2 regions of the Streptomyces sp. NPDC058231 genome follow, and region 2 is predicted to be linked to the other one. Evidence: riboswitches for the same ligand, from Rfam matches in the RefSeq annotation. Region 2 holds a riboswitch; the other holds the start of a gene.
The links. Region 2 has a riboswitch for thiamine pyrophosphate ahead of ACFVXE_RS20360 (purine-cytosine permease family protein). Riboswitches for the same ligand answer to the same signal wherever they lie in the genome.
Positions count from the first base shown of each region.

Region 1 (5,415 bases), on a different contig from region 2:
GTGTACGTGCCGGCCGGTGCGGCCCACAGGTTCCATCACGTCACGGAGGATCTGCGGGTCATGGTGGTCTTCTCTCCGCCGGAGAGCTGAGCCGCACCTCAGGGATCCCTAGGGGATCGATCAGGGGAGTCCAAGGGCTCCGGCGTACCCGCCGGCGGCCTCGACGCCTCTAGCATCGAAGCAGGTGCTCATCGACACGGATGCTCACCGCAGCAGGGACTCACAGAGACGAGGTAGGGACGATGGCTGTGCGGGAGATATTCGCGGGGATGCCCTGGTGGGTGAAGTGGGTCGCGGTGCCCGTCATCGCGATCGTGGTGTTCGGCGGCCTGATCGCCAGTGTGATCGGCTTCGTGATCGGTCTGCTCTTCAAGGCGCTGCTGTTCGTCATTCTGGTCGGCGGGCTCATTTTCGTCGTACGGAAGTTCATGTCGTCCTCGTCATCGAGGGGTGACTGGTAGGTCGGAGCCGGGCACCAGTCGGGTAATTAGCCCAGCTGAGCTAAGGGGAATGTGAAACGGTGCCCCCCGCGAAGCCGGCCGATACAGTGGCAGTTCGCTGCCGCCACCTGAGAAATGACTGTCCGTCGCCACCGTGACCAGTGGAATGTGCGTACGTCCGGTCTGCGGACCCCGGTATCGCGGCAAGCCCGTGGGGGCGGCCCCCACGGACGGGCTGACCGCCCGTCGCCATGCCTGGGGGTGAATTTTGGCCACGGCATCGAGTACCGCTGTCCCGACGTTGATCGGTTCGGTTCAGCGGGCGTTGAGGCTGTTGGAGGCTGTGGGTGCTCACCGGGACGGGGCGCCCGCCAAACAGCTCGCCCGGGAGGCGGGGCTTCCCCTTCCCACCGCCTACCACCTGTTGCGCACCCTGACCCATGAGGGCTACCTGCGGCGCGAGAACGGTGTGTTCCTCTTCGGTGCTGCCGCCGAGAGGCTCGTCGACGACGGCGCTCTGCACAGTCGCCGCGGCGCGATGACCCAGTCGCTGGCCCGGTGGCGCGACATCATCGGGACACCGGTCTACTGCGCCGTCTATCGAGAGGGCGAGATCGAACTCCTGGCGGCAGCCGACACCCCGGCCGTCCCCGCGGTGGAGGAGTGGGCCCCGTTCCGGGAGACCGGGTACGCCCACGCCATCGGTCAGTGTCTGCTGAGCCAGCTCGACGACAAGGCCCGCCAGGACCATCTCGACCGTCACCCCGTGCAGCCGCTGACCCGCTATTCGGTCCGGGACCGAGCGGCGCTCCTCGCTCGCCTGAGGGCATCGGAGCACGTGCAACCCGTCGTCGAGCGACAGGAGTACGCCCTCGGGACGGTCTGCGCAGCCATCCCGATCGCGGCCGGGTTCACTGCAGCCGCCGTGGCGATTTCTGTACCCCTCGACCAGGAAGACCGGTTGCTCCCCGCAATCGAACGACTACGCATCGAAGTGTCGAGCCTCTTGCGTTCGTTCGTGTTCTCTATCAGTATCTGAAAAATCACTCCTTGTGATCTGCTATCGCGTGCACCACGATGGCGTCAATAGGGCCATGGGGGATCATTCCTGGCCAGATTCATCTACTGCGGGGTTGAACGATGCGCGAGTCGGTTCAAGCTGAGGTCATGATGAGCTTCCTCGTCTCCGAGGAACTCTCATTCCGTATCCCGGTGGAGCTCCGGTACGAGGTGTGCGATCCGTACGCGATCCGGATGACCTTCCACCTGCCCGGCGACGCCCCCGTCACCTGGGCTTTCGGCCGTGAGCTGCTGCTGGACGGGCTCAACAGCCCCAGTGGCGACGGCGATGTGCACATCAGCCCCACCGAGCCCGAGGGGCTCTCCGACGTACACATCCGCCTTCAGGTCGGCCCGGACCGCGCGCTCTTCAGGGCCGGCACCGCGCCGCTCGTGGCGTTCCTCGACCGGACGGACAAGCTCGTACCGCTCGGACAGGAGTGCACGCTGAGTGACTTCGAGGGCAGTCTGGAAGACGCTCTGGGCCGCATTCTGGCCAAGGAACAGAACGCCGGTTGAAGGAGACCGCGCCGACGCCCCGCCGGCCGGTCGAACGCAGCCTCTGCCGAACGGGTGATATGTGCTCCACGTCGAGACGCTCAACGCCTCGCCCTGCGACGCCGGCCCCTTCCGCCCCGTACAGGTCCTGAAGCCACGGCTTCCGCGCCGGGATCTGTGCGGTCCGCGGAGACCACCAGCGCCGCGAGCACCGTCGTCACCGGCACCGAGGCGACCAGGCCGATCGAGCCGATCAGCGTCCGGACGATCTCCTCCGCCACCAGCTCGCTGTTGGCCACCGCCCCCACGCTGCTCTGCGCGATCGAGAACAGCAGCAACAGGGGAAGCGCGGCACCGGCATAGGCGAGCACCAGCGTATTGACCACGGAGGCGATGTGGTCGCGGCCGATCCTGATCCCCGCGCGGTACAGCTTCCGCACACCCATCGACGGATCCGCCTGGTGCAGCTCCCAGACCGCCGACGTCTGGGTGACCGTCACATCGTCGAGCACACCCAGCGAACCGATGATGACGCCGGCCAGCAGCAGACCGCTCATGTCGATGTGCGGGTACAGCCCGTGGATCAGACCGGTGCTGTCATCGGTGTTCCCGGACAGGCTCGCCCAGCCGATGAAGAGCGAACCGAGCAGTCCGATCAGCAGCAGTGAGATCAGCGTGCCGATGACCGCGACCGAGGTGCGGGCGGTCACTCCGTGGCACATGTAGAGCGCGATGAGCATGATCGCGCCGGCCCCGACGACCGCCACCAGCAGCGGATTCGACCCCTGGAGCACGGCCGGGAGGATGAACAGGGTCAGTACGGCGAAGGAGACGGCGAGGGCGACCAGCGCCATCACCCCGCGCAGCCTGCCGACCACGACCACCGCGAGCGCGAAGATACCGGCCAGCAGCACCATCGGGAACTTGCGGTCCACATCCGTCACGGAGTACTGCAGGTCGTGCGGTGCGTCGGGGGCGTACGCCACGACCACGCCCTGCCCCTCACGCAACTGACGCGGGGCGCCGGGCTGGACGATCTCGACGAACTTCCGTCCCTCGTCGGGTCCGGTCGTCACACGGACCGAGGCCTTCTTGCACAGCCCCGGTTCCCGGCCGGTGGCCGATCCCCCCGAGGACGCCGCGGTGTCACCGGTCACGGGTGCCTGCGAGGCGTTCACGTCCTCGCATCCGACCGTCTCGACACTCACCACCTTGCCCTGCTGGGTCTGCCGGTCGAAGCCGACACCGGTGCGCTCGTGCGCGGGCGCACCGCCCGGCCAGAGCACCACCAGACCGACAACGACCGCGGCGGCGAACGGGATCAGTACGGCCGCGATGACCTTGCGCAAATGCTGGGAGACCGGCGCTGCAGGACCGTGGCCGTGCGAGTGGCTGTGGTGCTGGTGTTCCTGCGTTCCGGGGTCACTCTGGAGGGACGTCACAGGGGGGATCATCGCAAGAAGGGAAGAGGCCCTCTGTTCAGTACGCCGCTCCGGGCGTTAGCGTGGTCGCACCTTTGCACACGCGGGAGCTCGGAGCACCGGGCTGAGAGGGCGCTGACATCCGTACATCCGTACGGGGAAGGCTGCGCCGACCGCTGAACCTGTTACCGGGTAATGCCGGCGTAGGGAGTAGGTCTCATGACCACATCGGATGCACGCACGCCTGCCTCGAACCGGGGCGACGAGGCCGGGAAGTCCATCGGCTGGCACAAGGGATACGTCCAGGGCTCGCGCCCGGACCTCCGGGTGCCGGTCCGGCAGGTGCACCTCACCAACGGCAAGGACGTGACGCTGTACGACACGTCGGGTCCGTACACCGATCCCACCACCGATACCGACGTGCGCCGCGGCCTCGCGCCGTTGCGGGAGAACTGGATCACCGCCCGCGGTGACACCGAGGAGTACGCGGGCCGCCCGGTCCGCCCCGAGGACGACGGGCTCAAGCACACCTCGCCCCGTGGCGGACTGCGCAACCTCGACGCGGTCTTCCCCGGGTGCCCGCGCCAGCCGCGCCGCAGCCGCGACGGCCGGCCGGTCACCCAGCTCGCGTACGCCCGCCGGGGCGAGATCACTCCGGAGATGGAGTACGTGGCGATCCGGGAGAACGTCGGACCCGAAATCGTGCGCGACGAGATCGCCGCCGGCCGGGCGGTCCTGCCGGCCAACGTCAACCACCCGGAGATCGAGCCGATGATCATCGGCAAGCGATTCCTGGTCAAGGTCAACGCCAACATCGGGAACTCGGCAGTCACCTCCTCCATCGAGGAGGAGGTCGAGAAAATGACCTGGGCGACCCGCTGGGGTGCCGACACGGTCATGGATCTCTCCACCGGCCGCAACATCCACACCACCCGTGAGTGGGTGCTGCGCAACTCCCCGGTCCCGATCGGGACCGTGCCGCTCTACCAGGCCCTCGAAAAGGTCGACGGCAGGGCGGAGGAGCTGACCTGGGAGATCTACAAGGACACCGTCATCGAACAGGCCGAGCAGGGCGTCGACTACATGACGGTGCACGCCGGCGTACGGCTGCCGTATGTCCCGCTGACCGCCCGCCGCAAGACCGGCATCGTCTCCCGCGGCGGATCGATCATGGCGGCCTGGTGTCTCGCGCACCACAAGGAGTCGTTCCTGTACGAGAACTTCGAGGAGCTCTGCGAGATCCTCGCGGCGTACGACGTGACGTACTCGCTGGGCGACGGGCTGCGTCCCGGCTCCATCGCCGACGCCAACGACGAGGCACAGTTCGCAGAACTGCGTACGCTCGGCGAACTCAACTCGGTGGCCAAGCGGTTCGGCGTCCAGACGATGATCGAGGGCCCGGGCCATGTCCCGATGCACAAGATCAAGGAGAACATCGACCTCCAGCAGGAGATCTGCGAGGAGGCGCCCTTCTACACGCTCGGCCCGCTGACCACCGATGTCGCCCCGGCGTACGACCACATCACCTCGGGCATCGGCGCCGCGATGATCGCCTGGTGGGGTACGGCGATGCTCTGTTACGTCACGCCCAAGGAGCACCTGGGCCTGCCCGACCGGGACGACGTGAAGACGGGCGTCATCACGTACAAGATCGCCGCCCACGCGGCGGACCTCGCCAAGGGGCATCCGGGGGCGCAGGACTGGGACGACGCGCTGTCGGACGCGCGGTTCGAGTTCCGCTGGGAGGACCAGTTCAACCTGGCGCTCGACCCGGACACGGCACGGGAGTTCCACGACGAGACGCTGCCCGCCGAGCCCGCGAAGACGGCGCACTTCTGCTCCATGTGCGGCCCGAAGTTCTGCTCGATGAAGATCAGCAGAAGCATCACGGAGCAGTTCGGCGGTGACGAGCCGACCGCGTCGGGCGAGGAGATCGCCGAGGGCATGCTCCAGAAGTCCAAGGAGTTCGCGGCCGCCGGGAACCGGGTCTACCTGCC
Region 1 covers NZ_JBHVWN010000005.1:188,517-193,931, reverse strand. The annotation lists gene ACFVXE_RS05785 (cupin domain-containing protein) at 1-90, shown strand, start outside; gene ACFVXE_RS05780 (DUF5326 family protein) at 249-461, shown strand; gene ACFVXE_RS05775 (helix-turn-helix domain-containing protein) at 709-1,479, shown strand; gene ACFVXE_RS05770 (SsgA family sporulation/cell division regulator) at 1,581-2,018, shown strand; gene ACFVXE_RS05765 (YibE/F family protein) at 2,099-3,439, opposite strand; TPP riboswitch at 3,512-3,645, shown strand; gene thiC (phosphomethylpyrimidine synthase ThiC) at 3,638-5,415, shown strand, end outside.
Region 1: linked by a shared signal. The riboswitch ahead of thiC (phosphomethylpyrimidine synthase ThiC) and the one ahead of ACFVXE_RS20360 (purine-cytosine permease family protein) in region 2 are both predicted to bind thiamine pyrophosphate.

Region 2 (5,415 bases):
CTCGCGCAGCCGTGCCATGCCGCGCCGGAACTCGTCGTCGGTGATGCCGCGCAGTTTGGCGTCCGAGTCCCGGCGGATCCGGTCGGCGAACTGTGCCAGGTTCGCGGCGCTCTGCTGCGGTACTGAGCGCAGCGCCACGTACGGGAATCCGGCTGCGGCGAACGCGGTGCGGATCTGCTCGACGGTCGGATACGTGTCGACGATCCGGGCGGTCTCGGGGAAGAACCGCACACGCAGGTCGCGCTCGCAGCGACCGGGGAACGAATTACGGATCAGAACCGGGGCGCCCGGCTTCAGCGCCCTGCGCAACTCGCGTGCGGCGGTGGCCGGATCGGAGACATGGTGGATGACCGATCCGAGCCAGGCCGCGTCCGCGCAGCCGTCCGGCACGGGCAGCGCCTCGGCACGTCCGGGGAGGACCTCGATGTCCGGGGTGTCGGGGATCAGGGCGCGCATGGCGTCCGACGGCTCGACGGCCAGCACGCGGACACCGAACCAGTCGCTGAACGCGGAGGCGAACGCCCCGGTGCCGGCTCCGACGTCCAGGACCGTACGTCCGGGGGCCAGGTCCACCGCGGAGGCGATGGCGTCGCGCCAGTCCGCGAGACCGGCGCGAGGAATCTCGCGCGCCTCGCGGTACTCCTCGGCGAAGGCACGACCCTCGGCGGTCCCCGTCATGTCGCCCCTGCCTCACGGCTGTCGATGCGCCGGACAACGGCGAGCCGTCGTCCGGTCCCGGCCCCGGATGCTAACGAGCCGCTCTTCGAATTATCTAGACCAAAGCTCTCGTGGGACACGTTCCGGCATCCGGCCGGTTCAGTCGGCGAAGGTCCCGTGGCGGCCCGCACCGCCGCCGAACCGGTCGGCACCCGCCTGGGTCTCCCCGGCGGTGAGCGGGACCAGGCCGTGCCGGTACTCGGCGGCCAGGGCATCCGGTTCGCTCAGACCGTGCTGTTCACGCACGGAGAGCCGGTCGTGGCGCAGGCAGAGCTGCGGGAACGCGGCGATCTCCGCGGCGAGCCGTTCCGCCGCCCGGCGGGCTTCTCCGGACGGCACCAGCCGGTTGGCGAGCCCGATGTCGTACGCCTCGGCGGCCGCGACCGGACGGCCGGTGAGAATCATGTCCATGGCGCGGCTCTCACCGATCAGCCGCGGCAGACGCACCGTTCCTCCGTCCACCAGCGGAACACCCCAGCGGCGGCAGAAGACCCCGAAGACCGCGTCCTCCTCCACGACCCGCAGATCGCACCAGACGGCGAGTTCCAGGCCGCCGGCCACCGCGTGTCCGGAGACCGCGGCGATGACGGGTTTGCTCAGCCGCATCCGGGTGGGCCCCATCGGCCCGTCCCCGTCGGCGAGGACCTTGTTGCCGCGCTCCGTACCGATGCCCTTGAGATCGGCCCCGGCGCAGAATGTGCCGCCCTCGCCCCAGAGAACGGCGACGGATGCCTCCGGATCGGCATCGAACCGGCGGAAGGCGTCGGCCAGTTGGGCCGCGGTCGGTCCGTCGACTGCGTTGCGGACCTCGGGGCGGCTGAGGACCACCGTGAAGACGGGGCCGTCCCTCTCGATCCGCACCGCCGGAGCTTGCTCGGTCACCGGTTCTCCCGTAAAGCGGTCTCGCAGGGCCGCCCGGCGGAGGATTCCGACGACCGGAGTACCGGATGGTACCGACGGAGTGCGCGGTCGTGGCCGCCTTCCCGCCAACCGGGCGGGATGCCCGGGCGGAGGCACACGGTGCGTCCGCACCATGGACGGCACGTCGAGCCGTCGCCGCACACTCTTCCGTACCGGCGTCGAAAAGGATCGGGTTAGTCTGTCCGTACTACCGGACACGGGGTGCCCCGCCGAGGGCTGAGATCACACCCGTCGAACCTGAACCAGTTCGTACTGGCGGAGGGATGTCTTTCATGCCTGTGACGCATGTTTCCGGCGGTCTGCCCACCGACACCGGGCAGACCGTCTTCGACGGCAGGATGCCGGCGGCCCCCGGCGACCTGAGCGTCGAGACGCACGGCATCGAACCGGTCCCCGAGAGCAACCGTTACGGCGGTCCCGGGCGCCTGTTCACCGTATGGTTCGCCCCCAATCTGACGATGACGGGCGTGTTCACCGGCACCGTCGGCATCGCGCTCGGCCTGGACTTCGCCACGGCGCTCGCCGCCGTCGTGCTGGGCACCGTGATCGGTGCGGTGCCCACGGCCTATCTGGGCACCTGGGGCAGCCGGACCGGCGCCGGGCAGCTGCCGCTGGCGCGCCTCGCGTTCGGCCGCGCCGTGACCGTACCCGGCATCCTGCAGTGGCTTTCCTCGGTCGCCTGGGACGCGCTGATCGGACTGTTCGGCGGGGACGCGCTCGCGCGGCTGTGCGGCTGGCCGTTCTGGCTCGGCGTCCTGGTCATGATGCTGGCCCAGGGCGCCCTCGGTGTGCTGGGCTACGAAGCCATCCACCGGCTCCAGATCGTGATGACCTTTGTGCTCGCCGCAGCGTTCGCGCTGATCGCGTGGCGGCTGCTCGACGGGGTCCACCCGGTCGGCGCGGGTACCGCGCACGGTGCCGATCAGGCCGGCGCTTCCGTCCTCACCAGCACCATCGCGCTGAGTCTGACCCTGTCCTGGGCCCCATACGCCAGCGACTTCAGCCGCTACCTGCCGCGCACCACCTCGCGCCCCCGCATGTTCTGGTACACGATGCTCGGCCTGGTGATGTCGTTCGTGGCCGTCCAGGCGCTCGGGCTGCTGGGCGCTTCCGTGCTCACCGACCAGACCGCCGCGGGTGTGGACAAGCTGCTGGGCGGCGGTGTGCTCAGCGCGTTCGGGCTGCTCGCCGTGGCACTGGCGGCCCTCTGCAGCAACGCCATGAACGACTACAGCGGGTCCCTGGCCCTGCAGACCGTCGGGGTGCGCATTCCGCGGCCCGTGGCCGCCGCGCTCGCCGCGGCACTCGGCTTCCCGCTGGTGCTGTGGATGCATGCCGCGGACACCACGGCCCGCTTCCAGAACGTGCTGCTCTTCGTCGGCTACTGGATTCCCGGGTTCGTGGCGATCGTCATCGTCGACTGGCTCGCCCGGTCCCGGGCGCGGGGCGGCGCCGCGATCGACCTCGCGGCCGAAACCGGCCGTCCCCAGTCCGGATGGATCGCGCTGCCGGCATTCGTCATCGCCTTCGCCGCGGCCGTACCGTTCATGGACACCAGCCTGTACGTGGGTCCGGTGGCGTCCGCCCTGCACGGCGCCGACCTCTCCTACTACGTGGCATTCCTCGTGGCGCTCGCCGTCTACGCGCCGCTGCGGCTGCGCCGCCGCCCACAGCCCTGATCCGGCTCGCAACCGGCGGAGGACCCCGGCGTCCCCGCCACCGGAACGACACCCCCTCCCCACGGAGCGACATCCCATGCCCTCGACATCCGCCGATCTCGCCGCCTTCGTCCCGCAGGCTCTCGCCCGCGTGCGGGCGGACGCCCCGTTGGTCCAGTGCCTGACCAACTCGGTGGTCACGGGGTTCACCGCCAATGTCCTGCTCGCGCTGGGCGCCTCACCGGCCATGGTCGACATCCCGGACGAGGCCGGTCCGTTCGCCCGGATCGCCTCCGGTGTCCTGGTCAACCTCGGCACCCCGCACGCCGAGCAGCGCTCCGCCATGACCGAGGCCGCGCGGGCAGCGGCCTCGGCCGGTACGCCGTGGGTCCTCGACCCGGTGGCGGTGGGCGCGCTTCCGGTCCGTACCGCGCTGGCACGGGAACTCCTGGGCCTGCGACCGGCGGTGATCCGGGGGAACGCGTCCGAGATCATCGCGCTCGCGGGCGCGGGCGGCGGCGGCCGTGGCGTGGACTCATCCGACGACGTCGCGGCCGCCGAGGAATCGGCGCGCGAGCTGGCCGGCAGGACCGGCTGTGTCGTCGCCGTCTCCGGCCCGGTGGACGTCGTCACCGACGGGGAGCGGTCCGCCAGGATCGCCAACGGGCATGCCCTGTTGACGCGGGTGACGGGAGGCGGCTGCGCACTGGGGGCGGTGATGGCGGCGTTCGCAGCGGTCGACGAGGACCGGTTCGCCACGACGGTGGCCGCCGTGGCCGCGTACACGGTGGCCGCCGAGCAGGCCGCGAAGGAGGCGTCCGGCCCCGGCAGCTTCGCCGTCGCGTTCCTGGACGCACTCGCCGCACTGGGAGGGACGGATCTCGCCGGACGGATGGCTCTCGCATGACCGCGGCACCGGTCGATCTGTCGGTCTACCTGGTCACGGACACGGCCCAGTGCGCCGCCCACGGCCGGAGCGTGGCCGGAACCGTCGCCCTGGCAGTGGCCGGAGGCGTCACCGCCGTGCAGATCCGGGAGAAGCACGCCGACGGCGGGGAGTTCCTGCGCACGGTGCTTGAGGTGGCCGCCGTACTCCCCGAACGAGTGGCGCTGATCGTCAACGACCGGGTGGACGTGTTCCTGGCGGCCCGTGCCGCCGGCGCACGTGTGACGGGGGTTCACGTCGGCCAGTCGGATCTGCCACCCGCCGCCGTACGCGAACTGATCGGGGAGCACGCGGTTCTGGGCCTGAGCGCGGCCACGCCCGCCGAACTGCGCGCCGCCGCCGAGGATCCGGCAGGCATCCACCACGTGGGCATCGGGGCGCTGCACGCGACCCGGACCAAGGCGGACGCCCCGGCCGCACTCGGCCGGGCAGGCTTCGCCCGCCTCGCCCGGCTCGGTGGCCTGCCCGCCGTGGCCATCGGCGGCATCACCCCGGACGACCTGCCACACCTGCGGGAGGCCGGAGCGGTGGGGGCCGCCGTCGTCTCCGGTATCTGCGCCGCCGAGGATCCCCGCGCGGCGGCCCGTGCGTACGCTCTGGCCTGGACCCGTACCCAAGAGGAGAACTCCGCATGACCGCACCGCCCCGCGTGCTGACGATCGCCGGATCCGACTCCGGCGGAGGAGCCGGGATCCAGGCCGACCTGAAGACGATGCTGGCGCTCGGCGCCCACGGCATGAGCGTGCTCACAGCTGTCACGGCGCAGAACTCCCTGGGCGTGCAGGGTGCGTGGGAGCTCCCCGTGGAGGCGGTCCGTGCGCAGTACCGCAGCGTCGTCGACGATATCGGCGTCCAGTCGGTGAAGACCGGGATGCTCTCCTCCCCCGCCCTGGTCACGGCGGTCGCCGAGCTGCTGTCGGATTCGGCGGTCCCGGTGGTCGTGGACCCGGTGAGCGTCTCCAAGCACGGGGACCGGCTGCTGGCCGACGAGGCCCTGGACGCGGTACGGACCGAACTGCTGCCGACCGCGACGGTGGCCACGCCCAATCTCGACGAGGTGGCGCAGCTCACCGGCGTAGCGGTGTCGGACGAGGCGGACATGCGCCGCGCCGCCGCGCGACTGCTCGCGTACGGGCCCCGCTGGGTGCTGGTGAAGGGCGGTCACCTGCCGGG
Region 2 covers NZ_JBHVWN010000029.1:30,790-36,204, forward strand. The annotation lists gene ACFVXE_RS20350 (class I SAM-dependent methyltransferase) at 1-678, opposite strand, end outside; gene ACFVXE_RS20355 (crotonase/enoyl-CoA hydratase family protein) at 817-1,599, opposite strand; TPP riboswitch at 1,826-1,919, shown strand; gene ACFVXE_RS20360 (purine-cytosine permease family protein) at 1,911-3,317, shown strand; gene thiM (hydroxyethylthiazole kinase) at 3,394-4,203, shown strand; gene thiE (thiamine phosphate synthase) at 4,200-4,877, shown strand; gene thiD (bifunctional hydroxymethylpyrimidine kinase/phosphomethylpyrimidine kinase) at 4,874-5,415, shown strand, end outside.